4 regions of the Pseudomonas sp. P116 genome follow, and region 3 is predicted to be linked to each of the others. Evidence: riboswitches for the same ligand, from Rfam matches in the RefSeq annotation. Region 3 holds a riboswitch; each other region holds the start of a gene.
What was found. Region 3 has a riboswitch for cobalamin ahead of cobW (cobalamin biosynthesis protein CobW). Riboswitches for the same ligand answer to the same signal wherever they lie in the genome.

Region 1: linked by a shared signal. The riboswitch ahead of cobO (cob(I)yrinic acid a,c-diamide adenosyltransferase) and the one ahead of cobW (cobalamin biosynthesis protein CobW) in region 3 are both predicted to bind cobalamin.
Region 2: linked by a shared signal. The riboswitch ahead of ICA15_RS26575 (TonB-dependent receptor plug domain-containing protein) and the one ahead of cobW (cobalamin biosynthesis protein CobW) in region 3 are both predicted to bind cobalamin.
Region 4: linked by a shared signal. The riboswitch ahead of ICA15_RS23200 (ABC transporter substrate-binding protein) and the one ahead of cobW (cobalamin biosynthesis protein CobW) in region 3 are both predicted to bind cobalamin.

What each region holds. Positions count from the first base shown of each region.
Region 1 covers NZ_JACVHB010000001.1:669,662-677,155, reverse strand. Annotated here, with positions in the region: gene ICA15_RS03370 (C40 family peptidase) at 1-462, shown strand, start outside; gene ICA15_RS03365 (C40 family peptidase) at 683-1,219, shown strand; gene ICA15_RS03360 (PQQ-dependent sugar dehydrogenase) at 1,351-2,664, opposite strand; gene ICA15_RS03355 (hypothetical protein) at 2,731-3,315, opposite strand; cobalamin riboswitch at 3,479-3,705, shown strand; gene cobO (cob(I)yrinic acid a,c-diamide adenosyltransferase) at 3,786-4,397, shown strand; gene ICA15_RS03345 (cobyrinate a,c-diamide synthase) at 4,394-5,794, shown strand; gene bluB (5,6-dimethylbenzimidazole synthase) at 5,791-6,441, shown strand; gene cbiB (adenosylcobinamide-phosphate synthase CbiB) at 6,438-7,346, shown strand; gene cobD (threonine-phosphate decarboxylase CobD) at 7,339-7,494, shown strand, end outside.
Region 2 covers NZ_JACVHB010000010.1:11,913-19,406, reverse strand. Annotated here, with positions in the region: gene ICA15_RS26605 (zinc-dependent alcohol dehydrogenase) at 1-985, shown strand, start outside; gene ICA15_RS26600 (low affinity iron permease family protein) at 1,035-1,412, opposite strand; gene ICA15_RS26595 (DNA methylase) at 1,497-1,934, shown strand; gene ICA15_RS26590 (PLDc N-terminal domain-containing protein) at 1,931-2,146, opposite strand; gene ICA15_RS26585 (ABC transporter substrate-binding protein) at 2,195-3,121, opposite strand; gene ICA15_RS26580 ((2Fe-2S) ferredoxin domain-containing protein) at 3,118-3,477, opposite strand; gene ICA15_RS26575 (TonB-dependent receptor plug domain-containing protein) at 3,477-5,414, opposite strand; cobalamin riboswitch at 5,507-5,713, opposite strand; gene ICA15_RS26570 (LysR family transcriptional regulator) at 5,766-6,656, opposite strand; gene ICA15_RS26565 (zinc-binding alcohol dehydrogenase family protein) at 6,767-7,494, shown strand, end outside.
Region 3 covers NZ_JACVHB010000002.1:240,752-248,245, reverse strand. Annotated here, with positions in the region: gene ICA15_RS07480 (fatty acid cis/trans isomerase) at 1-846, shown strand, start outside; gene nfuA (Fe-S biogenesis protein NfuA) at 1,138-1,722, shown strand; gene cobM (precorrin-4 C(11)-methyltransferase) at 1,874-2,620, opposite strand; gene ICA15_RS07465 (cobalamin biosynthesis protein) at 2,700-3,113, opposite strand; gene ICA15_RS07460 (CbtA family protein) at 3,110-3,811, opposite strand; gene ICA15_RS07455 (CbtB domain-containing protein) at 3,823-4,020, opposite strand; cobalamin riboswitch at 4,141-4,363, opposite strand; cobalamin riboswitch at 5,232-5,443, shown strand; gene cobW (cobalamin biosynthesis protein CobW) at 5,544-6,614, shown strand; gene cobN (cobaltochelatase subunit CobN) at 6,618-7,494, shown strand, end outside.
Region 4 covers NZ_JACVHB010000007.1:288,864-296,357, forward strand. Annotated here, with positions in the region: gene ICA15_RS23190 (ABC transporter ATP-binding protein) at 1-791, opposite strand, end outside; gene ICA15_RS23195 (FecCD family ABC transporter permease) at 788-1,804, opposite strand; gene ICA15_RS23200 (ABC transporter substrate-binding protein) at 1,801-2,814, opposite strand; cobalamin riboswitch at 2,958-3,152, opposite strand; partial or broken gene ICA15_RS23205 (diguanylate cyclase) at 3,401-4,906, shown strand; gene ICA15_RS23210 (HD-GYP domain-containing protein) at 5,101-6,258, shown strand; gene ICA15_RS23215 (response regulator) at 6,300-7,494, shown strand, end outside.

The DNA.
Region 1 (7,494 bases), on a different contig from region 3:
AAAGAACTGTCGGATTTCAACGGCAACAAGCCTTACCAGCTGCCAGTTCTGGCCGACAGTATTCTCGAACGCGGCATGTCCCTGATCGGTACCCGTTACCGCTTCGGCGGTACCTCTGAAGCCGGTTTCGATTGCAGCGGTTTCATCGGCTACCTGTTCCGCGAAGAAGCTGGCATGAACCTGCCACGCTCCACTCGCGAAATGATCAATGTGGATGCGCCGCTGGTGTCGCGCAAAAACCTTGAGCCGGGCGATCTGCTGTTCTTCGCCACCAATGGTCGTCGTGGACGTGTCAGTCACGCCGGGATCTACCTGGGTGACAACCAGTTCATTCACTCCAGCAGTCGTCGCAGCGGCGGTGTTCGCATCGACAGCCTGGGTGACAGCTACTGGAGCAAGACCTTCATCGAAGCGAAACGAGCTCTGGCTAACGCTCCAACCGTAGTCACTGCTCGCAAGTAACTCCCCGATGTCGCTGCGTTCGCGGCGACAATCAGGCTCCCGGCAACGGAGTAGACCTATACTTTACAAGGTGAAGTTAAAGTCTTACTTGAAGTTTGCCGCGTAGCCGCTAGAATCCTGAATCTATATTGATGGCAAACCGCCTGCGTGCTGACGCAGGCGGTTTTGTTTTCTGTCCCTCCGGCAGAAAAAGCCGCAGCCAGATCAGGATGTTCTGCTTATGACCATGTCGGCCCGCCTCACATTGATCTTTTTCGCAGCGCTGCTCAGCGCCTGCGCCAGCCGTACGCCGCCACCAGCACCCGTGGTGCGCGCTCCGGTGGTCTTCGGCCCCTCGCAATCATTCTCGCCCGCTGCTGAAGACGTACTGTTCCGCGCGCTCGGTCTGGTTGGCACGCCTTATCGCTGGGGCGGCAATACACCGGACTCGGGATTTGATTGCAGCGGGCTGATCGGCTTTGTTTACCGTGATGCGGCGGGTATTTTGCTGCCAAGAACCACGCGCGACCTGATCGTCATGCAGGCGCCGAATGTGGGTAAGGAAGGTTTGCAAACCGGCGATCTGATTTTCTTCGCCACCAATGGTGGCTCGCAGGTCAGTCATGCGGGGATTTATGTCGGGGAAGGGCGCTTCGTGCATGCGCCGGCAACCGGCGGCACGGTGAAGCTCGATAGCCTGTCGAAGGCGTATTGGCAGAAGGCTTATCTGAGTGCGAAGCGGGTGTTGCAGCCGGAGCATCTGGCGCGTAACCCGTAGATCAAACTTTGCAAATCTAATGTAGGAGTGAGCCTGCTCGCGATAGCGATCTTTCAGTCAACACCATCGTTGACTAAAAGACCGCTATCGCGAGCGGGCTCACTCCTACAGTCGTTTTGGGGCGCGACAGGTTATTTAGCGGAAGACACTCGCCACACCTTGTTCCCCACATCATCAGCCACCAGCAAGTCACCTTGCTGGTCGATCACCACGCCCACCGGGCGACCCAGTGCGTTCTCGTCCTTGTCGAGAAAACCGCTCAGCACATCCACCGGCTGGCCCGTCGGTTTGCCTGCCGCGAAGGGTACGAAAATCACTTTATAACCACTGTGCGGCTTGCGGTTCCAGGAGCCGTGCTGGCCGATGAATGCGCCTTCCTTGAACTGCGCTGGCAGCTTGTTGCCCTCGGCGAACGTCAGACCCAGCGAAGCGGTGTGTGGGCCAACGGCGTAGTCCGGCGCAATGGCTTTGGCGACCAGATCGGGGTTCTGCGGTTCTACGCGCACATCGACGTGCTGGCCGTAATAGCTGAACGGCCAACCATAGAAGCCACCGTCCTTGACCGAGGTGATGTAGTCCGGCACCAGATCGCTGCCGATTTCGTCGCGCTCGTTGACCGCGGTCCACAACGCGCCACTGGTGGGCTCCCACGCCAGGCCGTTGGGGTTGCGGATGCCCGATGCGAAGATGCGGTGATTGCCGGTTGCGCGGTCCACTTCCCAGATCGCTGCGCGGCCTTCCTCTTTATCCAGGCCGTTTTCGCCGACATTACTGTTCGAGCCGACCGTGACGTACAGCTTGCTGCCGTCCTTGCTGGCGATGACGTTCTTGGTCCAGTGATGGTTGAGCGTGCCGCCAGGCAGATCGACAACCTTGATCGGCTGCGTCTTGATTTCGGTCGTGCCGGGTTCGTAGTTGAAGCGCAGCAGGCGATCAGTGTCGGCGACGTACAGGTCGTTGCCAACCAGCGTCATGCCGAACGGTGAATTGAGATTCTGCAGGAATACCGTGCGCGTTTCGGCCACGCCATCATGGTCGGCATCGCGCAGCAGAGTAATGCGATTGGGGCTCGGCACACCGGCGCCAGCCTTGCCCATGACTTTTTCCATGACCCAGCCGCGCACGCCTTTGCTGTCATCAGGTTTGGGCGGTGCGTTGGTTTCTGCTACCAGTACATCGCCATTGGGCAACACATAGAGCCAGCGCGGATGATCGAGGCCTTCGGCAAATGCCGCGACTTGTGTGCCTGCCGCAGCGGTCGGTTTACCGCCCGCGGGCCAGCCGACCGCCGGGGCGATATTCACCGTCGGGATCAGGGTTTTGTTCGGTTCGGGCAGTTTCGGTGACGGGCCGGTGCCGTCGATGACCTGCAGGCTGGACGATTCACCACAGGCGGTGAGCCCTCCGGCGAGGGCGATGACGAAAACGAGCTGGGGCTTGCGCATTGCTGATCTTCCCTATGAATGCATTCCTAGTCATAGAGGAGCGCGCAAGCCCGATGGTTCAACTGCTCAGCCGCGGGCTTCTTTGAACAGCACGGCAATGCCCGGGTGATAGTTGCCGGCTTCATTGCGCAATTTGCGATAGGCGTAGGGGAAATACCAGGCGACGGCGCAGGTGTGTTCCTTTTGCAGGTCGTCGACCATGTCCTGCAATTCTTCCGGGCTGGCGCTGTGCTGGGCTTTTTGCGGGGCGACAAACAGGCAGCCGAGTTTGAGGTCGCTGGCGTAGCTGAGGCGTTTGGCGTCGTTGGTGATATCCAGCAGGGGTTGGTTCAGGTTGAGGTTGTTGACGCGTGGCCAGCGTTGCGTGGCCTGGATAAATGCGCGGTCTTCGGCACCCGCCAGGAACAGATCGGCGCGGGCGTTGCGCTCGCCTTCCTCGTTCTGCTTGCGGGTGGCGGTGTCGCGCAACGTCACCAACTCCGCCATCCAGGCGGCCGCACAGAGCAATCCGAGATTGGCTTTCTCGTCATGCCAGTAGGGCGTGTCACTGTCGCCGCGCACGGCGTTGTAGCGGTCGATACAGTCAAACCAGCGTTCTAGCACCGGGCGCAGGAATTCCAGGCGCGGATTGCTGATGATCATGCCTTGCATCGTAATCATCCTTATTGTTGTGGTGTGCTTTTGCGGCAAAAGCATGGCTCTTTGATATCATTTGTTTCAGCGTGGCACAAGATTGGCGTCGGATAATTGATCGGCGGCAGTTATTCGCCCGATGACCCCCTCTTTAATTGACGCTCCACCCCCAACCCTCTAACCTTCGCGGCTTGTTTCAGGTGCTCTGTGACCTGCGTCGACAGAGTGAAACAGGGAAGCTGGTGAGGGTTGTCTTCAAGCGAAGAACAACCACGATCCCGGCGCTGCCCCCGCAACGGTAAATGAGTGAAAACTGCGTCTTGTGCCACTGCTTAACAGCGGGAAGGCGCGCAGTCAGGCGAACGCCGCTCATGAGCCCGGAGACCGGCCTGATCCATCCAGCGGCATCACGGTGGGCGATGCCAGGCTTTTTGCCGTCTATTCTTGTGCCTGCCCGCCGTTATCCAGCCTCAACGGAGAGCTCCCCCATGACTGATTCCCCCGAGCGTGACGAACGCCATCTGGCGCGTATGCAGCGCAAAAAAGCCGTGATCGATGAACGCATCGCCAACTCGCCCGACGAGTGCGGCCTGGTGCTGGTGCTGACCGGCAACGGCAAAGGCAAAAGCAGCTCGGCGTTTGGCATGCTCGCCCGCGCAATGGGCCACGGCATGCAGTGCGGCGTGGTGCAGTTCATCAAGGGCCGTAACAGCACCGGTGAAGAGCTGTTCTTCCGCCGCTTTCCCGAGCAGGTGCGTTTTCACGTGATGGGCGAGGGCTTCACTTGGGAAACCCAGGATCGCCAACGCGACATCGCCGCCGCCGAAGCTGCGTGGGCGGTGTCGCGCGAGTTATTGCGTGATCCGTCGATCGGTCTGGTGGTGCTCGATGAATTGAACATCGCCCTCAAGCACGGCTACCTCGATCTCGATCAGGTGCTCAGCGATTTGCAGGCGCGTCCGCCGATGCAGCACGTGATCGTCACCGGTCGCGGGGCGAAGCCGGAAATGATTGAGATGGGCGACACGGTCACCGAAATGGGCATGCTCAAACACGCCTTCCAGGCTGGTATCAAAGCGCAGAAAGGCGTCGAACTTTGAATCAGCCACGTCACTGCCCGGCGGTACTGATCGCCGCGCCGGCCTCCGGTCAGGGCAAGACCACCGTCACCGCTGCACTCGCTCGTTTGCATCGCAATCAGGGGCGCAAGGTGCGCGTGTTCAAGTGCGGCCCGGACTTCCTCGATCCGATGATTCTCGAGCGCGCCAGCGGAGCGCCGGTTTATCAACTCGATATGTGGATGGTCGGCGAGCAGGAAAGTCGTCGCCTGTTGTGGGAAGCCGCCGCCGAAGCCGATCTGATTTTGATCGAAGGCGTGATGGGCCTGTTTGACGGCACACCGTCGAGCGCTGACCTGGCGCGGCATTTCGGCGTGCCGGTACTGGGCGTGATCGACGGCACCGCGATGGCGCAGACGTTTGGCGCATTGGCGCTGGGGCTGGCGCGTTATCAGCCGGACTTGCCGTTTGCGGGCGTGCTGGCCAATCGCGTCGGCACTTTGCGTCATGCGCAATTGCTTGAAGGCAGCCTCACCGAGGGTTTGCGTTGGTACGGCGCACTGTCCCGCGAGACCGGGATCGAGTTGCCGAGCCGTCATCTGGGTCTGGTGCAGGCCAGCGAACTGAACGACCTGGATGTTCGCCTCGACGCCGCCGCCGAAGCGCTTGCCAGCAGTTGCGAGGTAGCGCTGCCACCGGCCGTGGAATTCGTGGCGCCGGAAGTGATCGTTGCCGAACCGCTATTGCAAGGTGTGCGAATCGCTATCGCCCATGATGAGGCGTTTGCCTTCACCTACGGCGCCAGCCTCGATTTGCTGCGGGCGATGGGTGCCGAGTTGAGCTTCTTCTCGCCGATCCGCGACACGCAATTGCCTGAGGCGGACAGTCTGTATCTGCCGGGCGGCTACCCGGAATTGCACCACGTGGCGTTGTCGCAGAACACTGCGATGCTCGACGCGATCCGCGCGCACCATGCGGCGGGCAAACCATTGCTGGCCGAGTGTGGCGGCATGCTTTATCTGCTTGATTCGCTGACTGACGTTGAAGGCACCCGCGCCGAACTGGTCGGTTTGCTTAAGGGCGATGCGGTCATGCAAAAGCGTCTGGCGGCGTTGGCGCTGCAAGCGGTTGATCTGCCGGAGGGCTCGCTGCGCGGGCACACGTATCATCACTCCCTGACGACGACTGAATTGACCCCGATTGCTCGCGGGCTGAGTCCGAATGGCGGGCGTGGGGCTGAGGCGGTTTACAGGGAAGGGCGGATGACGGCTTCTTATGTGCACTTTTATTTTCCGTCGAATCCTGTGGCTATCGCTGCACTGTTTGCGCCTCAACTTGAGGCCGCCATCGCTGGCAAGCCAGCTCCCACAGGGGATCGCGTTTCTTCAGGCATTACACCGCCCATTGTGGGAGCTGGCTTGCCAGCGATGGGGCCATGAAAGACAACGCATTCTCCGAAGCCGAACGCGCAGCGGTCTACAAAGCCATCGCCGAACGCCGCGACATGCGCCACTTCACCGGTGGCACCGTCGCGCCCGAGCTGCTGCACCGCCTGCTCGAAGCCGCGCATCAGGCCCCGAGCGTCGGCCTGATGCAGCCGTGGCGCTTTATTCGTATCAGCGACCGAGCCCTGCGCGGGCAAATCCAGAACCTCGTTGAAGAAGAGCGCATCCGCACCGCCGAAGCCCTCTGCGAACGCAGCGATGAGTTCATGACCCTCAAGGTCGAAGGCATCAATGATTGCGCTGAAGTGCTGGTCGCCGCGCTGATGGACGATCGCGAAAAACACATCTTCGGTCGCCGCACGCTGCCGGAAATGGACATGGCGTCGCTGTCCTGTGCGATCCAGAACCTGTGGCTGGCGTCCCGCGCCGAAGGTCTGGGCATGGGCTGGGTCTCGCTGTTCGAGCCGCAGGCGCTGGCCGATCTGTTGAAACTGCCGGAAGGCGCCAAACCTCTGGCCGTTTTGTGCCTGGGCCCGGTCAAGGAATTCTATCCGGCGCCGATGCTGGTACTCGAAGGGTGGGCGCAGGCGCGTCCGCTCAATGAGTTGCTGTACGAAAATTATTGGGGAGTGAGTCAATGAGTGTGGCGTTGTTGAGTGTCGCCGCGGTTGCGCTGGATGCGCTGCTGGGTGAACCGAAACGCTGGCATCCGCTGGTGGCGTTCGGCAATTTTGCCGGGCGCATCGAGCAACGTTTCAACGCCGGGGGTCGCGGCTGGCGCAGTCATGGCGTCACCGCGTGGGTGATCGCGGTGCTGCCGCTGACGTTGCTCGCCACCGCGTTTTCCTGGGCGCCGTATGTTGGCTGGATCGTCGAGATTCTCGCGCTGTATTGCGCTCTCGGCATGCGCAGCCTCGGCGAGCACGTCGAACCGGTGGCCAAGGCGTTGCGCGCCGATGATCTGGATGAGGCGCGCAAACGCGTCGGCTATCTGGTCAGCCGCCAGACCAGCGAACTCGACAGCACGGCGGTTGCCCGTGCCGCCACCGAGTCGGTGCTGGAAAACGGCAGCGATGCGGTGTTTGCCGCGTTGTTCTGGTTTGCCGTGGCCGGCGCGCCGGGCGTGGTGCTCTATCGCTTGAGTAACACGCTTGATGCGATGTGGGGTTATCGCAATGAACGTTTCGAGCGATTCGGCTGGTGTGCGGCAAAAATCGACGACGTCCTCAACTACATTCCCGCGCGCCTTGTGGCGTTGACTTACGCGCTGCTGGGCAAAACCCGATTGGCCTTGAAGTGCTGGCGTACACAGGCGCCAAAATGGGACAGCCCCAACGCCGGCCCGGTAATGGCGGCGGGTGCCGGTGCGCTGGGTGTGGAGCTGGGCGGCCCGGCGATCTATCACGGCGAATTGCATGAGCGTCCGCAACTCGGCGAGGGCTTGCCCGCGGATGCCGATTCCATCGACCGTGGCTGGCAATTGGTCCAGCGCGGGGTATGGTTATGGCTGCTGATTCTCTGCGTGGGGGCTGAATTCTATGCTTGAGCACGGTGGCCGACTGCGCAAGGCTGCACTCGATTACGGCATCGCCGAAGCGGATTGGCTGGATCTTTCCAGCGGTCTGGCGCCATGGCCGTTCCCGATCCCGGAGATCCCGCTGCGCGCCTGGGCACGCTTGCCGGAAACCGACGAT
Region 2 (7,494 bases), on a different contig from region 3:
CGTGGTGATTCCTTTCGTGATTGCGTGTGGTGATTGTTTCTTCTGCCAGCTGGAACAGTACGCCGCATGTGAAACCACTAACTCGGGCCCGGGTGGGGCGTTGAACAAAAAGGTCATTCCACCGCCGGCCGCGCTGTTCGGTTACAGCCGCCTGTACGGTGGCATTCCCGGTGGCCAGGCGGAATTGGTCCGGGTGCCGAAGGCCAACACCGGGCCCTTCAAGGTGCCGGGGACCTTGTCGGATGAGAAAGTGTTGTTCCTCTCCGATATCCTGCCGACGGCTTGGCAAGCGGTGACCAATGCCGGTATCGGCCAAGGGGCGAGCATTGCGATTTTTGGCGCCGGCCCTGTCGGTTTGCTCAGCGCGGCGTGCGCCAGAATGCTCGGTGCCGAACGCATTTTCATGGTCGATCACCACGCCTATCGACTCGAATATGCGCAACGCACGTACGGCGTGATCCCGATCAATTTCGATGACGACGATGACCCGGCAGACACCATCATTCGCCAGACCCCGGGCAATCGCGGCGTGGATGCGGTAGTCGATGCGGTGGGTTTTGAAGCTAAAGGCAGCACCACGGAAACCATCATGGCCACGCTCAAGCTTGAAGGCGGCAGCGGTAAAGCGCTGCGTCAGTGCATCGCAGCCGTGCGTCGCGGTGGCGTGGTGAGTGTACCGGGGGTGTATTCCGGACCGATTCACGGCTTCCTGTTTGGCGATGCATTCGACAAGGGCCTGACATTCAAGATGGGCCAGACCCATGTCCAGCGCTTCCTTCCTGAGCTGCTGGGGCATATCGAGACCGGACGCTTGCAGCCTGAGGCGATCATCACCCATCGGATGTCGCTTGAGCAGGCGGCCGAGGGCTACAAGATCTTCGACAAGAAAGAGGAAAGCTGCCGCAAGGTCATTCTCACGCCGGGCGGCAGCGATGTGCCGTTGGCGGAGACGTTTGAGACGCCTGCATTAGTGCCGGCGACCTGAGTCATTGTTCATGGGCAGTGGAGTGCGCAGGCACTCCATTGTCTGACGTTCACTCCACTTTCGACTCGACATCGATCTCATCGGCTTCACCGAGCGCTCTGTAGTGCTTGCGCAATTTACGCAGTTCACGGGTGCCCATTTTGTCCAGCCCCAGCGTGGCGTTCTGCGCATCCTTGGTGGCGCGAATCAGTTCGTCGATCTTGAGATGCAAGATATCGTTGTCGCGGTTTTGCGTGTTTTGGATCAGGAACACCATTAGAAACGTGATGATCGTGGTCGAGGTGTTGATGATCAGTTGCCAGGTGTCGTTGTAATGAAAGAAGGGCCCGGTAAGTGCCCAGATGATGATCAGGACAATGGCGGCGATGAAGGTTTTGGAGCTGCCGGCCCAATTGGACAGGGCCTGGCAGAAAGACGCGAATTTCATGTTCGTACAAGCTCTTGAGGAAGGTGAGGGATAGACCTCAGCAGTCCTTTGAAATTCTTTTTTACAATTTGGTGAGGCGGATTCATGGGTAAAACCATCTCGGCAGAAGATCTGGAGATCAGCTTTGGCGACGCGGCAGATGAGGTGGCGATGTTCAAATGGTTGATCGCCAGTTTCCTGATGGGCAAACGCATACAGGCTGATATTGCTGCGCAAGCCTATCGGGTGATCGTCGAAAAGCGTCAGCGCGACACGCCGCGCAAGTTGGCGAACTGCAGCCATCGTGAATTGGTGGTGATGCTTGGCGAAGCGCATTACGTGAGGTACGACGAAACCACCGCTACGCGCCTTCTGGCGTTGGCACACAAGCTCAATGATGAATACGCAGGGAAGGTCGGCAATATCGTGGTCGAGAGTGCCGACCGCCAGGCGTTCGAGAAACACCTGGCGGAATTTGACGGGATCGGTCCGAAGACCGTCGAGATTTTTATGCGTGAAGCAGGGCCGGTACTTTTTGGTTAACGGCCAGGACGCGCGGCGGTGCTCGGGCTGATGTGTTTAGGGCCGGCGATTGCCCAGGCGATGAGCCCGAACAGCGGCACAAACACGATCAATACAATCCAGACCCCCTTGTTGTTCGATTTCCCCTCACTCTTGCGCACCCGATTGATGGCCCACAGTTCAATCAGTAGAAGAACTGCCGCCAGTACGATCCACACGGTTTCGATATGCATTGGCTACCTCCTGATGGTCTTTCTTAGGTGGCTTGAGGTTCGGCGGGTTCATTTATTTTTCTGCAGCGCCTGGAATTGCTGCGCCAGGTGCAGCGCGACACGGCCGCTGCCCACCGTCGGCAGCAGGTGGGTGAAGGGGATGTCGATCAGGCGATTCTCACGCACGGCGCGCAAGCGCGATAACACCGGATCATTTTGCAGCAGCTGACGTTTGCGCCAGGCCGGCGACCATTCGGCGTCGGCCAGCAAGATGACGTCGGGATCGCTGATCAGCAGGGTTTCGCGATCTATGGTCACGCGATACTGGTTGACCTCGGCGAATAGATTGCGCGCCCCGGCAGCAGCGAGCAGGGTGGTCACGAAGCCGCGCCCGCCCTCTGAATCCAGACCGTTGACCTCGCTGTCCAGATAGAACACCGACAGCGGCTTTTCGCTGCCGATCAGTGCGCGGGCGCGGGCCAGATCGGCGTCCATGGCGGCGCTCAGTTGCTGCGCTTTTTGCTGTTTGTGCAGCAGCGCACCGAGGGTCAGCAGGTCATTGCGCACAAGCTCGAAATAATCCAGCGAATGCCCCGCGCAAGCGGACTCCAGTAAATAGGAGGCCACGCCGTTGCGCGCCAGACCCGAGCGTGATGTCACGCCATCGCCGAACGCCGTGGCAAAGCCGCCGACCACCAGATCCGGTTTCTGCGCGTACAGCACTTCGCTGGATGGATAGCGCGGCGCGATCACCGGAACCCCGGCGTACTCGGTCTTTCGACTCCCGGTATGGGTGTCGTCCAGATAGGCAACGCCAACTAACGTCGGGCCTGCATCCAGGGCGATCAGCAGATCAGCTGCGTGCTGATTGAGTGCGATGATGCGCGATGGCGGTAATTGTGCAGCGCTCCAGGTTTCGCCGCAGTTTCGATAATTGTCAGCGAGTGCCGGTGATGTGCAAAGCAGGGCCATCAGGCATAACCCAAGCGTTCTCATGCGCGCTCCTTGATCAGTAAATCCTCGACCATCTCACCACCGACCAGGTGCACCTCGACCAGCCGTTGCACGTCGGCGTCGCTGTGCACGCCATACCAGCAGGTCTCGGGATACACCGTCAGAATCGGCCCTAGGTTGCACGGAAACTGACAATGCGTGCGCGTCAGTAACACGCCGCCCGGGGTTTCGATGCGGTTGTGCGCCAGCAGGTGCCGGCGCAGGGTTTTCCATAACTGCAAGGCGCCGCGCTGGGTGCAGCGCGGGCCGGTGCAGAGGAACACGTGGCGCGCATGTTCGGGAACGTGCGACCAGTCCGGGTGTGTGTCGATGCCGTCGACCGTTTTGAAGTCAGCCATCAGAAGCGGTACGTGTAGCGTACTTCTGAGGTGAACGGCCGTCCGAGGTTGTCGACGTTGCTGGCGCGGCTGGTGACGTAATCGCGGTCGAAGAGGTTCTCTACCAGCAGGCTGACGCGGTGTTGACGGGCATTGTCGAGGTAGCGATAAGCATCGGCATCGATCACTGAATAGTGACCGTACTCGACCTGTTTCGAGCTGGTCACATCGCGGATATAGCGGATCGCGCCGCCGGCACCCCACATGCGATTTTCCGACTCGAAGCCTATGCGCGAACGGGCGAAGAAGCTCGGGATGTCATTGATGGTCACGCCGCTGCGCGACTCGGTGAGGTTGCGGGTCATGTCCGCTTGCAGGCTCCATTGCGCGTTGATCGCCAGTTTCGCGTCAGCCTCGAAACCGCGCATGCGCACCTGGCCCTCGCCGTTGACCCAGTGGCTATCGTCGAGGGTGATCAGGTCGTCGATCTTGCGTTTGAACACGGTGACGCTGGCACTGAACGCGCGATCGAGCAGCAGGCCCTTGTAGTCGAGGCCCAGTTCGGCGTTGCGGCTTTTTTCCGGTTTAAGGTTGCGGTTGCCGATCTCGTCGCCCGGTTCGTTGACGAACAATTGCTCGGCGTTCGGCAGTTTGTAGGCGCTGCCGTACTGACCGCGCAAGGCCCAGTTGTCGTTGAGATCGTAGAGCGAAGTGAGCATGCCGACCGTGGCGCTGTCGCCGCCGCCCATGGCTTCGTGGCGAACGCCGACGCTCGGGTGCCAGTCGGGCAGGGCGTCGATTTGCGGACGCAACTGGGTGTAGATCGCGTGGGCTTCGGCCTTATCGTTGTCGATGATCAGCACATCGTCCTGGCCTTTGAACCATTGGTTGTCGGTGCCGAACACCAGCACATGACCGCCGGACGATTCAGCCTTGCCTTCGGCCTGCACACCCCAATCGGTAAAGCCCCAATAGTCGTTGTGGTTGATGGCTTTGGTGGCGCCGCCCTCGACATTATTGATGCGTGTGTAGCGGGTGTCCCAATCGTTGATATGGCCTTTGACGAAGTAGCTCAGACGCTCATTGAGATTTTGCTCGAAGGTCGCCGTAGCGATCTGTTGCACGCGGTCGTTGGTGGTTTTGTGGTTATCGACCGGGCGGGCGAAATCGAGGTTGGCGTCGGCATATTGATAGAACAGCTCCAGCCGCGAGTCGTCGCCAAACGACTGAATCGCCTTGCCACCGAACGTGGTGACTTCATAGGCGCGTTTTTTCTCGGTGACGTTTTTCATGTCGCGGTTGCGAAACGGCTGGTAACCGTCGGAGACGTTGTGGCTGACATAGGCCAGCAAGCCCAGATCGCCGAAACCGTTGCTGAAGATGTTCTCGACCCGGGCATCGCCGGTGGTGCCGCCGAAGGTGTCGAGGCCCATGTTCACCTCGCCCGAGGCCTTTCGACTCTGCGGCGAACGGGTGACGATGTTGATCACCCCCGACACCGCTTGCGTGCCGAACAACAGGCTCTGTCCACCCTTGAGCACTTCAATGCGTTCGATGGCGTTGGCCGGCAAGGTGTCCAGGTACAAGCCGCCGTACAAGCGGTTGTTCAGGCGTACGCCGTCGAGCAGGATCAGCGTATCGTCGTTGCGCCCGCCCAGCAGGGAGTAAGTGCCGTAGTCGAACGGGCCGTTTTTCGGGGCGACATAGAGGCCGGGAATGAACATCTGCATGACGCGACTGACATCCGCCGCGGGGCCGGCGCGCTCGATCTGTTCGCGGCTGACGATGTCCACTTTGCTGCCGTAATGCGCCATTTCGGCGACGGTGGTGGACTCCACCGACGGTGCGGAAACGATTTGCTGATTGAGTTCCAGTGGCGCGTCGTCAGCCAGCAGCAGCGGACTGAACAGGCAACCGAATAACAGGGATGGAGCAGAGGTGTTGAAAGGTCGAATCATTGTCTTCTCGAAAGGATCTTCGCAGAAGAGCATGCAGGAGAAGGCATCGCGCACACGCCGACACCGGCCCATGCCCGCCCACCGCAGGATTTTGCCAAACAGAAATTTCGGGCCGGTCTCCGGGCTCGCGCGTATCGATGCTTTCACCTTCCCATGGCCGTCTGGCCACAGTGGTGTGTCGAAAGCATCACGCGCATACCGTTGCGGGGGCAGCACCGGACTTGTTCAAAAAGAACGTACCGGTTTCCCGTTTCACCCCATGCACGGCGGCATGGGACACCTGAAACTGGACGGCATCTGAACACTCGAATGACCGTTCGTCAACGCCGCAGCTATTATCGGACGCTCAGTTCAGCCCGGCTGTAGAGCGGCAAACTGGTGGCTCAACCACGTATACAGTTGCGAGACAGCGGGGGAGATTTGTTTGCGATGCGGGCACACCAGACTCAACGGCGAGGCCTCTCCCGCAAAGTCCGGCAGCAGCACAAGCAGGCGTCCTGCGCTCACGTCAGCGCTGACATCCAGCCAGGATTTGTTGGCGATACCTTCACCGTCCAGTGCCCAGCGCCGAACCACATCGGCGTCGTCGCTGAACAGCGGGCCAGAGACTTGAATCGTCTGTCCGGTCAGGCACCATTTGTCGTAGACCCGACCATTCTGCAGGTAGAGCAGGCAAGGATGATTCAACAAGTCGTCCGGCGTTTTCGGTTGCCCGTGGCGTTGCACATAGGCTGGAGATGCGACCAGCACCCGGTTATTCCAAGGCGCGAGTGGCAGAGCCACGTAGTTGGCGTCTTCGTTGGTACCGTATCGAATGGCGACGTCCACCGGGTCGCGAAACAGATCGGCTTTCTGGTCCGACAGCACAAGGCGCAGTGTCAGTTCCGGATGTTGACGACGGAACATCGTTAACCACGGCAGCAGAATATTGCGCCCCAGATCAGACGGTGCAGTGACTTGCAGCACGCCGCGCAGCGTGGCGTTTTCACCACGCAGATTTTCCTCGCCTTGCTTCAGGGCTTCGAGCACGGCGTGGGCGGTGGGCAGGTATTGCTCACCTTCGGCAGTCAAACGCAGGCTGCGGGTGGTTCGCGCAAACAGGCGCACATCCAGTTCGCGCTCCAGGCGTTTGATGGCGGCGGCGACCTGCCCCGGCAACAAATCGGCCTCCAGCGCCGCGGCGGTAAAGCTGCCCAGCGCTGCGCTGCGGGTGAACAGGGCGAGATCATCGATGCGGATCATTTTCTCTTCTGCAGTGAAAGTGTTGGCGCATTCTGCAGGTTTTTCTTTCTCCGTGGGAAGTCGAAGATGGTGGCACGTGAATGCTTCAACCCTTCAGACAGCGAGTCCCCATGAAAGCCATCACCTTTTTACAACACGCCCTGCCCATTGAAGATCCGCAATCATTGCAAGACATCGAGATGGCTGCGCCAGTGCCCGGTCCGCGTGATCTGTTGGTCGAGGTACGTGCCGTTTCAGTCAACCCGGTCGACACCAAGGTGCGCGCCGGTACTTTCACCAAAGAACCGAAAATCCTTGGTTGGGATGCGGCCGGCATCGTCCGCGAAGTCGGTTCGCAAGTGACGCTGTTTCAACCGGGCGACGAAGTGTTTTACGCCGGCTCGATTATTCGCAGCGGTAGCTACAGCGAATTGCATTTGGTGGATGAGCGGATTGTCGGGCGCAAGCCGCGTTCGTTGAGTGCTGCCGAGGCGGCGGCATTGCCGTTAACGTCGATCACGGCGTGGGAATTATTGTTCGACCGTCTCGGTGTCGCCGAGGCCAGCGGGGAGGGCAAATGCCTGTTGATCACCGGCGCGGCAGGTGGCGTCGGTTCGATGCTGGTGCAACTGGCTCGCCAGTTGACCCGACTCACGGTGATTGGCACCGCCTCGCGCCCGGAGACCGCTGGTTGGGTGAAGCAGTTGGGCGCCCATCACGTCATTGATCACAGCCAGCCACTGCTCGCTCAGTTGCAGGCCCTCGGGATTGCCGAAGTCGATTACGTCGCCAGCCTGACCCACACCGAACAGCACTTTCTACAGTTGATCGAGGTGCTGCGACCGCAGGGGCGTTTAGC
Region 3 (7,494 bases):
CCGCTGCTGGAACGCACCTATTACCAGTTGGCGGTCAACTTCGATGTGTTCGGCAATGTCTCGCATCAGGCGCAAACCCGCCTGTACTTCGACCTGATCCGCAACGGTGCCGAGCAGAACTTCCTGCGCCTGATGCCGGCCGACTCCCGTGAGGACTACCTCAACGACTGGTACCAGGACGGTGGCCAATTCAAGATGTGGCTCGATTACGAAGCCATCGACGACGACAAGCCGACCGCGCTGAAACTCGATGAGAAGGACCCGAAACACGACTTCGCCATGCAGCTGCTCGCGCGCTACGGCGACCTCAATGCGCGGCCAGACCCGATCAACCGTTGCGACGGCGCTTATTGCTCGCGGCCGAATATCGATCCGGCGTTGCAAAATGCCGAGCAGGCGCTGAGCCATCTGACATCACGCCCGGCGGCCGGTTTGAAGGTCATTGATAACTTGCCGGAAGCGACCCTGCTGCGTATCGAAACGGCCAGCGGTAAACGCGAGGTCTACAGCCTGATGCGCAACCGCGCGCACAGCAACGTGGCGTTTCTGCTGGGTGAGTCTCTGCGCTATCAGCCGGGGCTGGATACGCTGACCATTTATCCGGGTGTGCTCAGCAGTTATCCGAATTTCATCTTCAACATTCCCGCTGATCAGGTGCCAGCGTTTGTCGATGCGATGGAAAATGCCAAGGATGCCAACCGTTTCGAAAAAATCGTCGAACGCTGGGGCATACGTCGCAGTCATCCGCAATTCTGGTTCTATTTCCACGATCTGAGTCAGTACATCCATGAAACCGAGCCGGTGGAAGAGGGCGTGCTGGACATGAACCGCTACGAGAATCTTTAATCGATGCCTGCGGTCACCCTTTCTGACTAGACCACAGATCCCTGTGGGAGCTGGCTTGCCAGCGATGAGGTCGGCACATTCAGCATTGATGTTGCCTGACACTCCGTCATCGCGGGCAAGCCCGCTCCCACAGGGTGAAGTGTTGTACTTACGATTTCAGTGCAGTCCCCATATGCGTCAAGACCCAAATAGACGATGAACCTGTCGAGAATCATTCCTGACAAAAATACTAGGACTTTGTCCGGCGCAACGATTGGCGTAAACTCCGCCACAAGCCTGCGAGGAGTTTCCATGACCGCTATTACCATTACTGACGCCGCCCACGATTACCTGGCCGATCTGCTCTCCAAGCAGAACACCCCGGGCATCGGCATCCGCGTCTTCATCACCCAGCCTGGCACCCAGTACGCCGAAACCTGCATTGCCTACTGCAAGCCGGGCGAAGAAAAACCTGAAGACACCGCGCTGGGGCTGAAAAGCTTCACCGCTTACATCGATTCGTTCAGCGAAGCGTTTCTCGATGACGCCGTTGTCGATTACGCCACCGACCGCATGGGCGGCCAACTGACCATCAAGGCACCAAACGCCAAAGTACCGATGGTCAACGCCGAAAGCCCGGTCAACGAGCGCATCAACTATTACCTGCAAACCGAAATCAACCCGGGGCTGGCCAGCCACGGCGGTCAGGTCAGCCTGATCGATGTGGTCGAAGACGGCATCGCTGTTTTGCAGTTCGGTGGTGGTTGCCAAGGCTGCGGCCAGGCAGACGTGACCCTGAAGGAAGGCATCGAGCGCACCTTGCTTGAACGTATTCCCGAGCTCAAAGGTGTTCGCGACGTGACCGACCATACGCAGAAAGAAAACGCCTACTACTGAGTACGGTGTTCACTGCGATTGCGACGACGCATTTTTCCCGTGATGAATGCGTTGTCTGGAGTACAAGATCAAAAGATCGCAGCCTTCGGCAGCTCCTACAGGGAAATGTATTCCAATGTAGGAGCTGCCGAAGGCTGCGATCTTTTGATTTTCAGGGTCTGTAAAGATGCGCATGCCCGGCGCGATACAGCGATGACTCGCTGAACACCTCACTCCCCAATACCCGCCCAACCAGAATCAACGCTGTGCGGCGAAAGCCTTTGGCGGCAACCTTCTCGGCGATATCCGCCAGCGTCCCCACCACCCAGTCCTGATCCGGCCAGGTCGCTCGGTGAATCACCGCGATCGGGCAATCCGCGCCGTAATGCGGCAGCAGTTCAGTCAGGATCTTTTCCAGATGATTGACCCCCAGATGAATCGCCATCGTCGCGCCATGCTGCGCCAGACTGCCCAGCTCTTCGCCGGCGGGCATTGCCGTCTTGTCGGCGTAACGGGTCAGGATCACGCTTTGCGATACGTCAGGCAGCGTGAGTTCTGCGCCCAACAACGCCGCACATGCCGCGGTCGCCGTCACTCCGGGGATGATTTCAAACGGGATATTCAGTTCACGCAGATAGCGGATCTGCTCGCCAATCGCGCCATAGAGACTCGGATCCCCCGAATGCACCCGCGCCACATCCTGGCCCTTGGCGTGCGCGGTTTTGATCAGCTCGATGATCTGTTCCAGATGCAATTCAGCGCTGTTGACCAGTGTTTCTGCCTGATGACCTTCGAGCACCGCCGCGGGTACCAGCGAACCTGCGTAGATGATCACCGGGCAACTGCGTATCAGTCGCTGGCCTTTGACGGTGATCAATTCCGGGTCGCCGGGGCCGGCGCCGATGAAGTAAACGGTCATCGTAGAATCCTTGGGAAATAGGCGCGGCAACGCTTCAGATGAAGATTGCTCATGATGAATGGCGGGGATTATCGGGAATTTACGCGGCGCCGGCCAATGCCAGCGTTGCCTGAGCGTATTTTTGTCGGGAAATCAGTAGCTTTGCCGGCGCCTGAATCAGCTGTTCGGCGAGTGCCAGTGCGGCGCTTTCCGCTACGCCATAACAACCGGTGCGCTCGAAGGCAATCTGCGAATGGTGGCTGAGTCGCTGTGCATAGCTGGCCAATTCCTCACTGCTGAAGTACAGCAGCGGCAGGGCCAGTTGATTCGCGAGTTCCTGCAAGCCGGGTTCATCGCGTTTCAAGTCGATACTGGCCAAAGCCTTCACTGCATGCAGTTCAATGCGATTGGCTTGCAAGGCTTGATCGAGTAACGCGCGCAGCGTGCTCGCAGGGCAGCCGCGCTGGCAGCCCAGACCGACCACGAAAGTCGGCGCTGCGCTGTCAGTCGTCATGCGTGGTATTGACCATCGATCTTGCGGCGGAACAACCAGGCGCTGATCAGGCCCAAGGCCAGCCAGAACGCTACGTTGGTCAATTGCGAAGCGATTTTGAACTGCGCTTCCAGTGCTTCTGGCGCGAGCATCGAATGCACTTCCGGTTGCGGTGCGCCGATCACGTGCGGTACGGCGAGGATGGCCACACCGAGGATTTTCACCAACCAATGACGGCTGAACGCAATCAACGCCAGACCGGCAGCGGTTGAAGCGGCAGTGCTGATCCACCACAACTGCCGCGAAGCCAGATCCGCCGCGGCAGTGCCCGGCAGTTCAGGCGGCAGGCCCAAGGTCGGTGCGAGGACGAACGTCGCGTAACCGGCTAGGCCCCACAGTAGACCTTGCGAGGTTTTGGTCGGCGCGCGCAGGGTGTAGAGACCGGCCAGCATCAAGGCAAAACCAACGGCCACCACCAGATTGCCACCCGTGGTCGAAAGCACGCGCTGCCAGCCGTCTTCCGGCTCCCAGGCTTCGGCATCATGGGTGTGCGCAGCGGTGCCGGCGGCGTGTTCGTGAACCGCGGCAACAGGCTCGGATTTTTCATAGGTTTCGGCTTGAAGAATCAGCGGCGACACCCAGAAACTTTGCAGCAGCGTGAGCAGCAGGGCGGCCAGCAGACCGGTGAAACCTGCGGTTTGCGCAATTCGCTTGATCATGTCGGCAGGTCTCAGTGGCACGGGAACGCGGCGCTGTGGCGGGTATCGTGAGCCGCGTTGTGCACGGCTTCGATGTGCGAGAAACCGGCGAAATAGACGAGGCTTGCACCCAGGATCGACGCGAAAACAGCGGCGGTCAGGCGTTGGCTCAGGGTGGTGGTGCTGGAGATTTTGTCCGTGTTGCTGCCGGTGCTGGTGATGATCGACATGGCGCGTCCCTCTGGAATGTCAGGGGTGGACAAGAGCGCATGAAAACCCCTGCGGCGCGGGCACGCAGAGGTTCAAACAGCGCCCGCCCACCGCGGGTTTGTTATGTTCAGCACGCCAATTGCGCGCTGTGTGTTGCGGGCCGGTCTCCGGGCTCACGAGGGGTTGGCGTCTGGCCGACCTGCAAGCGTCACCTTCCCATGCCGCAATGGCACAGTGGATCTGACGCTTCGCTCGCTTACCGTTGCGGGGGCAGCACCGGACTGACATGGCTCTGAGTAAAGCACATGATTCACCGGTTTCCCGTTTCACCCTGTGAAGGGCACCCGTAACAAGTGGTGTAGGAGAGCATGGTGTGGGGTTTTTAGTCAATTTGCTTTGGGGGCTTATCCGTTGCTGCGGGTGTGGCTTCTTATGGTTCCGCCCTTACGGCGGGTCACTTTTTCCAGACGCCGAAAAAGTAACCAAAAAGGCTTGCTCCTACGTCCGGCCCGCTCGCTAAAGCTCGGGGTTCCTTCGCTCCGGAATCCATCCGGGGCATCGATTCCGGTTTGCTTCGCTGCACCTCCTTTCGATGTCCTCCCCGGATGAATCCCTCCACTCAGCCTCCCGACGTCGCCCGCGGATCAAGATCAAAAGCTGCACTCGAGCTAACGCTCATTGTGTTGAGTGGGGGAGGAGCGTGCGGTTGGCTTTGGTTTTGTGTTGGGTTTGCCCTCGTCCCAGTCCACTACCGAGGGAGAGGGGGGCCGATTTTTGGGCTTTTCGGAATCGGTGTTCGACTCGGTGTTTCACGTCGGTGTACTTCTCCCAAACACCTCGATCAGTCCCCTCTCCCTCTGGAAGACGGGTAGGGTGAGGGGCTTTTGATCTGGCTTTTGATCTGGCTTTTGATGTTGCTCTTGCTCTTAGCCCCCTTCGGCAGGCCGAGCGAAGGTGTTCATCCGGGGGGTAGGCGCGTAGCGCCGTGCGGCGAAGCCGCATTCATCGAGAGGAGGTGCAGCGCAGCAAACCGTAGGCGATGCCCCCGGATGGACACCGTAGCTAGGGAACACTGAGCCTCAGCGAAGTGCCGTACGCCGGGGGCAAAGCCTTTTGGTTCCTTTTTGGCGTTTGAAAAAGGGACTCGCTGTAAGAGCGAAACCGCCAGCGGCAGCACCCGCAGCAACGGATATGCCCCGTATCCAAACATTGACCCACCACTGCACCATGCGTAGCCTTGCGCCTTCGAGGTTCTTCGGCATTGCCGAAGCTAAGAAGGGAACGCGGTCAATGCCGCGGCTGCCCCCGCAACTGTGAACGGTGATGTTCGCTGCCACGCCACTGCAAGCTCAATCCACAGAGCCCGCGGGAAGGCGCAGTGAATCCAGGCCCAGCGCCTGAACACCGTCAGCCAGGAGACCTGCCTCGTCACAGATTCTCAATTTCAACCGGGCGGGGTGATCCGGTGGCGAACTCTCCAGGCACGCACGCGCGGTGCCGGTTCTCGTCCCGTATGCCCGCCACTTTGCCAAAGGGCATACCGATGAAAACACTGGCCAAACTCCCTGTCACCATCGTCACCGGCTTCCTCGGCTCGGGCAAAACCACATTGCTGCGGCACATGCTCGACAACGCTCAGGGCCGCCGTATTGCGGTGATCGTCAACGAGTTTGGCGAGTTGGGCATCGACGGTGAAATCCTCAAGCAATGCACCATCGGCTGCTCCGAAGAAGAAGCCGTGGGCCGCGTTTATGAGCTGGCCAACGGCTGCCTGTGCTGCACGGTGCAGGAAGAGTTTTTCCCGGTAATGCGCGAACTGGTTGCCCGTCGCGGTGACCTCGACCACATTCTCATTGAAACCTCTGGCCTGGCCTTGCCAAAACCGCTGGTACAAGCCTTCCAGTGGCCGGAAATCCGCAGCGCTTGCACGGTTGACGCGGTGATCACCGTGGTCGACAGCCCGGCCGTGGCCGCTGGCACCTTCGCCGCGTTCCCGGATCAGGTCGATGCCCAGCGCAAACTCGACCCGAACCTGGATCACGAATCGCCGCTGCACGAGCTCTTCGCCGACCAACTGGCCAGCGCCGACCTCGTCATCCTTAATAAATCTGACCTGATCAGCCCTGAAGACCTGGCGCGCGTACGCCTGGAAGTCGCCGAAGAACTGCCGCCAGCGGTGAAGATCATCGAAGCCAGCAGTGGTCGTGTGCCGCTGGACGTGCTGATCGGCCTTGGCGCCGGTTCCGAAGAACACATCGACAGCCGTCACAGCCATCACGACCATCACCACGACGGTGATGACGATCACGATGACCACGATCACGACGCCTTCGATTCGATCTCCATCGAACTGCCGCAAGCCGACGAAAGCCTGCTGCTCGACGGGCTGACGCAACTGGTGGTCAAGCACGGCATCCTGCGTGTGAAGGGCTTTGCGGCGATCCCGAACAAGCCGATGCGTTTGCTGATTCAAGGCGTGGGCACGCGTTTCGACAAGCATTTCGACCGTCAGTGGGGCGCCGATGAAGCGCGCGTCACGCGTCTGGTGTTGATCGGTCAGGAGCTCGACGCCGCGCAACTCGAAGCGCAACTGCGCGCTGCGCTCAGCGTTTAACCCATGCACCTGCTCAGGACCCAGCCCGGCGGTTTCGTCTCGGATGACAACATCGCGGACCTGGGGCAAACCCCGGCCGAACTGGTAATCCTGTGCAGCGGCGATTCCAGCCTGGCGCTGCTCGCCGAAGCTGCGCAGCAACTGCCCGAGGATTATCCGAGCCTGCGCCTGGCCAATCCCATGCAAGTGCAGAATCACGCTTCGGTCGATCTCTACGTCGATGAAGTGCTGCGCCACGCCAAAGTCATTCTGATCTCGCTGCACGGCGGCATCGCTTATTGGCGCTACGGCATCGAGCGTTTGATTGAGTTGTCCGAGCGTGGCGTGCAGGTGATTCTGGTGCCGGGTGATGATCGCCCCGATCCGGAACTCAGTGACCTGAGCACCGTCAACGCCGAAGATCGTGACCGGCTCTGGCAGTTCCTGCGTCAGGGCGGCATGGGCAACGCCGTGGATTTCTTTCATTGCCTGGCCAGCCGTTGGCTCGCCCGCGATTACCCGTGGGGCGAACCGCAAACCCTGCCGCGCACGGCGATTTACCATCCGCACAAAACCAGCGCCGCACTGAGTGACTGGCAGGCCGATTGGCAGCCCGATCAACCGGTCGCGGCGGTGCTGTTTTACCGCTCGCATTTGCAAGCGGCGAACACCGCGTTCATCGATGTTTTCTGCCAGCGCTTGCAAGCGGCGGGGCTGAACCCTTTGCCGATAGCGGTGGCGAGTCTGAAAGAACCCGGCTGCCTGTCGGTGGTCGAGGATTGGCTGGATGAAGTCGAGGCGGGGGTGATTCTCAACACCACCGGTTTTGCCCAGTCGAGTCCCGAAGCGCCGCACTTGCGGCCGTTTCGCCGCAACATTCCGGTGATTCAGGCGATCTGCG
Region 4 (7,494 bases), on a different contig from region 3:
CAGGAAGAGCGCAATCGCAGGATCTGCGCGCCGTCGAAAGGGTCAGTCAGGTAATGGGCATGCACCCCGAACGTGTCGAGCAGGCGTTGCGGGGTCAACACCTCAAGTGGTTTGCCGAGGGCGACCAGGCGACCCTTTTCCAGTACGGCCAATCGATCACAAGTCAGTGCTTGATTGAGGTCGTGCAGGGCAATCACCGTGGTCACCGGCAACGCTTGAACCACATTCAAAATAGACAGTTGATGCTGGATATCCAGGTGGTTGGTGGGTTCGTCCAGCAGCAGGATTTGCGGGCGCTGGGCGAGGGCGCGCGCGATGTGCACACGCTGGCGCTCGCCACCGGAAAGGCTGCGCCAGGAGCGATTGCGCAGATGCGTCGCGTCAACATCGCGCAAGGCCTGATCGATAATGCCATCGTCCTCGGCAGACCACGGACTGAGCGCCGACAGCCATGGCGTTCGACCCAGCGCCACGGCATCAAACACGCTGATCGCGTCGAGGGTGTCCGCCTGCTGCTCAACCACCGCCAGCGTTTGCGCGATGGTTCGGCGCGACAGCGTCTTCAACCGCTGGCCGTGGAGATGGATGTCGCCACGACTGGGCGAGCGTACGCCGCAGAGCAATTTCAGCAAAGTGGATTTGCCAGAACCGTTGGGGCCGACAAGGCCAAGGGTTTCGCCGCGACGGATGTCCAGATCAATCTCGTGCAGCAACCGCGCATCGCGGATATCAAAGCCGAGGCCGCAGCAACGCAGCACCGATTCGCCGACCACCGGGGACAGCGCATTCATCGGGCATTCCTCCGGCCGATCAGGATCAGCGCGAACACTGGCGCACCGACCAGCGCGGTAATCACGCCGACCGGGATCACCTGGCCTTTGATCAGCGTGCGCGACAGCACATCAGCGGCAATCAAAAACACCGCGCCGCCCAGTGCACTCGCGGGCAGCAGACGCGTGTGTCGAGTGCCGAGCAAAAGCCTTACAGCGTGGGGAATCACCAGACCCACGAAACCGATAGAGCCGACAATCGACACCATCACAGCCGTCACCAATGCGGCACAACTGATCAACAGCAACTGCACGCGCCGCACCGGAATCCCGAGCGATGCCGCTGAGTCGACGCCGAAGGTAAACGCGTCCAGCGCACGCCGATGCCACAGGCACACAACGAGCCCGATGACTGTCACCGGCACTGCCAGCCACACCGATGGCCAGCGCACGCCGCTGAGATTGCCGAGCATCCAGAACATGATGCCGCGTGCCTGTTCGGAGCTGGCCGACTTGGTGATCAGAAATGCCGTGAGGGCATTGAACAGCTGCGAACCGGCGATCCCCGCCAAAATGATCTGGCCGGTATTACCCGGTGAGCCAGCGGCGCGGCCGAGTAAAACCACGACGGCGAACGCCACAACAGCGCCGCCGAACGCACCAACTGACATGGAAATCGCCCCGGCGCCGAAACCCAGCAACGCGACCATCACCGCGCCCGTTGAGGCGCCAGCGGAAATGCCGAGCAGATACGGGTCGGCCAGCGGGTTGCGCAGCAGCGATTGCAGAATCACCCCGCAAGTCGCCAAACCCGCGCCGCAAGCGGCAGCCACCAGCGCGCGAGTCAGGCGATAGTTCCAGACAATGCCTTCGTCGATCGGATCAAGCACATAACCGGCCGCCCACAGTTTGTTGGCCAGCACCTGAAACACCACGATGGGATCAATGGTCGTCTCACCAATGGCCACACCGGCAATCACCGCTAAAAGCAGGATCGCCAGTGCCAACAGGGTGCGTATCAACGTCGCGGTCATTTGGACAGGTCGTAGCCGTTAATGGCGCTCGCCAATGAGGCGATGCCGTCGAATGTGCGCATGCTGGCCTGCATGGCCATGGCGTCGAGAATGATGATGCGGTTGTTTTTCACCGCGTCCATGTTGCGGGTCACGGGATCGTTGCGCAGGAATTCCAGCTTCTTCAGATAGTCGTCAGCCGGGAAGCGCCGGCGATCCATGCGCGCGATGACCAGGAACGTCGGGTTGGCTTTGGCGATGGTTTCCCAGCCGACAGTTGGCCATTCTTCATCGGACTCCACGACGTTGCGCACGCCCAGCGTGTTGAGCATGAAGTCTGGAACGCCCTTGTGTCCGGCGACGTACGGGTCGATATCCAGACTGGCACTGGAAAACCAGACCAGTGCGCTGATGTCTTTCGATTTCTTGTCATTCGCCATGGCAATCGAGTTGGCGAGGCTCGCCTTGAGGTCTGCGTTCAACTGTTGAGCGCGCGCCTGGACATCAAAAATCTCACCGAACTGGGTGATGCTTTTATAGATGCTGTCGATGCGAAACGGCGCCAGACGCGTGCCGTCGGCACCGACCAGATTGTCCTTGGCCTCGCAGTCAGACGGCATCAGATAAGTCGGTATGTTCAGTTCGTGAAACTGTTCGCGGGTGCCGACCGCGCCTTGCGGCCCGACCATCCATTCCAGCTCCACAGCCACCAGTTGCGGGCGCTTGGCGATCACCGATTCGAAACTCGGTTCGTTATCGGCCAGGCGCTCGATGTTGTCGTTTTGCGCTTTGTACTGAGGCAGCACATCGTTGAACCACAGCGAAGTGCCGACGATTTTTTCACCCAGTCCGAGGGCGAAGAGCATTTCCGTGCCGGCCTGGCCGATTGTCACCGCGCGCGCCGGGACCTGCGCGAAGGTCAGCGTGCTGCCGCAGTTTTCAATCGTCAGGGGGTACTGCGTCGGTGCAGCATGGGCGAGGGCGCCAACACCCAGGCCAACGACGAGGGCGACAAAACGAGGCAACAGCATGATGCAATCTCCATTCGAACCGTACACGGAGCCAGGGTGCAGGTTCTGGAAACACATCGCTCACGCTGCCTTGAAAGCAGTGCCAGGCCGATCACCGAAGTGACGCGCGCACAAGGATGTCCTTCCCGGACACCCCGCCGGTTAGTGATTGTTGCTTGGCCGGCAGGTCTCCTGACTGATGCGTCGTCGCCTGCTTCAGCCTTCCCGGGAACAATCCCAGTGGCAGTTTAGAAGCAGGCTCGGCATCTACAGTTGCGGGGGCAGTTCCGTTTGATGCGTTGGGCGCATCACGGATTCCCTATTAATCCCAATTGGAAACCGGCGGGCGGCATGGTATCCGATCGTGGCGGTTGAGGCGAACGGGCGTGCTCGCTCAAGGCGTGGGGCAGCGCCAGCAGGAGGGGCGATGGTGAGAACGGACCAGTCAGGTACTTTTATGCGAAGCACTTTTGCGCCACCTATTCAGTTACTGCAACGATTCAGCGCAACTTGTATCCTTGCGTTACAAGAGGACGAATGGCCCCAGCTATTGCCCTGACCCAATAGTCGCGGGAACGGAAAACCGGACTTTCCTTAAGGTAATAACGTGAAGCGTGATTCGCACCTGGTTGTGCTTTTGCTGTTCGTGATCGGTTGCTCTCTGGCGTCATTGACGGTCTGGAAAGTATTGGCTTCTCGAGATCGGGCACTGGAGGAAGTGGATGTCCACGGCTTGAACCTGACCCAGGCGCTGTCTACCTACTCCGAGGGGATTGTCCGCCAGAGCTCGCTGCTTTTACTCGGGCTTGTCGAGCGCCTGGAAATTGAAGGTAGCGGCCCCGCGCAGATTCAGCGGCTGAGTGCATTGATCATCCGCCAGTAACCGTTAATGCCACAGCTCAGTGGTATCACGATCTACGACAATCAGGGACGCTGGCTGATGTCCTCCAATCGACCGATTCCGGCCGGGGCGAATAGCAGCGATCGGGCCTATTTCATTCATCATCGCGACGATCCCAGCCGTGAGACCTTTATCGGTCCGCCTATCCAGAGCCGTTCGAATCAGGAATGGGTGATCACCGTCAGCCGCCGCTTCAATGATGCGCGCGGAGAGTTTGCCGGGGTGGTGGCGGTCACCTTGGGCGTCGAAAACTTTCTTCGGTTGTTCGGAAAGATCGACGTGGGGCAGGAGGGCGCCATCGGGTTGTCTTACACCGATGGGACGTTGCTGGTTCGTTATCCATTCCGCGAGCAGGACATGGGCCGCAACTTTTCCAAATCGCCCATCTATGCCAAGTATCTCGTTGATCGAGCAGTCGGCACCGCGTCGTTTACCTCCAGCCTGGATGGTGTGGAGCGGCTCTACGCCTTCCGCAAGAGTGACCGGCTGCCGCTGATAACGACGGTGGCCCTCGGCAAGCGCGAAGCCCTCGCCGCGTGGCGAACCGAGGCATTGTTGTCGGCGGTGGTGGTCACCGGGCTGCTGGGACTCACGGGCCTCATTGGCTGGTTCCTGATTCTGGATATCCGTCGGCGTACCAAGGCCGAAGATCAGTTGCGAGGCACCCAGCAGCAGTTGCTCTCAACCAATCGGCAACTGGAATTGCTGGCGATGAAAGACGCCCTGACCGGTCTGGCCAATCGACGCTGCTTTGATCAAAGCCTTGCCATGGAAGCCCGCCGAGCACGACGTGACGGTACGACGTTGGCATTGCTGATGATCGATATCGACCACTTCAAGCTGTTCAACGACTCACTCGGACATGTTGCCGGAGACGCCTGTCTGCAAACCGTTGGCAGAATCCTGGACGAATGTGTGCGGCGCCCCTCGGACCTGGTGGCCCGATATGGCGGTGAAGAGATGGGGGTGATCATGCCGGACACCGATATCGACGGTGCCGCAGTCGTGGCGCAACTGATCATCGACCGCTTGCAGCAAGCAAACATCCCGCACAACGCCAGCCCGCTCGGACGCGTCAGTGTCAGCATCGGGATTGCGACCGCCACGGGGCTGGAACTGGATCACCTGCAAGGTTTGATCGAGGTAGCCGATCAGGTGCCGTACAACGCCAAGGCCCGGGGTCGGAATCAGTATGTAAGGGGTGGGTCGTGACAGGCGATCGCCTTTAGGTCTGGCACGGCATCAAAGGGCCTCTTCAAGCATTCGTGTTTTGCTACCGGCAAAAGCACCTTCTCACGAGCCTGCGACTTCCTCTAGCGATTGCAGTTTTTCTAGCTACGCTTGCCAGCAAGAGAACGGCGTCACCGCGCCCACTCGTTACTGGTCACGAAAGGGAGCCGACATTCATGGACAGCGTGCAGGACCTGTATCCATCAGCAACCGTCCTGGTGGTGGACGACACCCCCGACAACCTGATGCTGATCGCCGAGTTGCTCAAGGACAAATATCGGATCAAGGCAGCCAACAGCGGCGAGAAAGCACTGCGTCTTCTGCAAAGCGATCCGCTTCCCGACCTGATCCTGCTGGACATCATGATGCCCGGCCTGTCCGGGTATGACGTTGCCGAGCAGCTCAAGGGTGACCACCGTACTCGCCACATTCCGATCATTTTCCTGACTTCCATGGTTGCTACAGAGTACGAGATTCGCGGTTTGAGCCTGGGGGCTGCGGATTACATCACCAAACCGATAATCCCTCCGGTGCTCTTGGCCAGGGTCGAGACTCAGATCAAGCTCAAGTCGGCTGCAGACTTCCTGCGCAATCAGAACGAATTCCTGGAACAGGAAGTGCAGCGCCGGACCCGGGAGGTGATCGCCATCCAGGACGTCACTATTCACGCCATGGCATCGCTGGCCGAAACCCGCGACAACGAAACCGGCAACCACATTCGCCGTACTCAACACTACGTAAGACTACTGGCCGAACTGCTGCGCGAGCATCCGCGCTTCCGGCACTTCCTCGATGAGGAAACCATCAAGCTGCTATTCAAGTCAGCACCGCTGCACGATATAGGCAAGATTGGTATCGCTGATCGCATCCTGCTCAAGCCGGGACGTCTTACTGCGCAAGAATTCGAGATCATGAAGACCCACACCACACTGGGGCGCGACGCGATCCAGCACGCCGAGGATCAGTTAGGAATCAAAGTCGACTTCCTTCATCTGGCCAAGGAAATCGCCTACGGCCATCAGGAAAAGTGGGATGGCAGTGGCTATCCGCAAGGGCTGGCCGCCGACGACATACCGATCAGCGCCCGTTTGATGGCCCTGGCGGATGTCTACGATGCGCTGATCAGTCGTCGCGTGTACAAACCCGGCATGCCCCATGAACAGGCAGTCGAGATTATCCGCGAAGGCCGCGGTTCGCATTTCGATCCGGACATCTGCGACGCGTTTCTGGCCAATGCCGAGCAGTTCCGTGAAATCGCACTGCGCTTCATCGACAGCGACCACGACATGGCGAGGCAGTTGGCCTTGCTTGAGCAAAACGCTGACCACTCCTGAGCCCTTGGCATCACTGCACATCAAGCTGAACGAGGCCGTATATGAACAGACTGTTCGAGCTGCTCGAGCGCCTGTCCCTGCGCAATAAATTGATCATCGGCTTCGCCGCACTGCTGATGTTGAGCCTCGTACTGGGTGTGCAAAGCCTGCGCACCCAGTATTCGCTCAGGTACGAAATGCAGCAGTTGTACCAACAGGATCTGGTCGGTATCCAGCATGTGCAGGAAGTCCGGGTGCAGTTGCCGCATCTATTGCTGGCAATGCAGCGCGCAATCGCTACCAACAACGCAGACATCCGGATCAGCGCCAGAGCCCAGATGGCCGTCGCCCAGAAACGCCTGCTCGAGGCTCTGGAGCAGCTTCGACCGACACTGCGACGACAGAGCAGTCTCAACAGCCTGTTGGAATTCGAAGTGGTGTTGCGGCGCCTGCAAAAAGACGGCGATGAAGCACTGGAGTTCGCCGGCAAGGGCTCCCTTGGTCAGGCCCTGACATTACTCAACAGTAAGGATTTTCTCGCGCTGGAACAGGGAGGCGACGAGTTGCTCACTCAGATACAGAACAACAAGGAAGCCGACATCCACGATATGGCGAAGAGTCAGGTTGAGTATGCACAGCGAAGCAGCACGATCACTTATGTCTTGCTGCTGGGCGGTTCGACGCTGGCCTTGCTCTTGACCTGGCTGGTCAGTCAATCCATTCGCGTGCCGCTCAATCGGGTGCGCGTGGCGGTTGACGAGTTGGCTTGTGGCAAGCTGGACGGTCAGATTCCTCACACCGATCTTCGCAACGAAACCGGCGACCTGGCGCGTGCCATTGCCACGCTGCAACTGGAGGCTCGTCAGCTTGAGCGCCAGCGCTGGGTCAAAGCCCACGCCTCGCTGCTGCAAGTGGATCTGCAACAGGCAGAGACGCCACAACAGTTGGCGCAGGCTTTTTTCAGCCGTATCGCGCCACAGTTGGGCATGTGCCAAGGGGCTTTGTATGTCCTCTATGAGGGCGCGTCACGTCTTCGGTTGGTCGGCGGTTATGCGGTGGATAGTCAGCAGCCTCTGTCGACTGAGGTTGAACTCGGTGAAGGATTGCTCGGCCAGTGTGCATTGGATCACCAACCTCGCCAGCTCGACGATCTGCCTGAACGGTTCTGGCATGTGCGCGCGCAATTGGGTACAGCCCCCGCCAGCCATCTGCTGGTTCAGCCGGTGCTGCGTGGTGAGCGCTTGCTTGGCGTTCTGG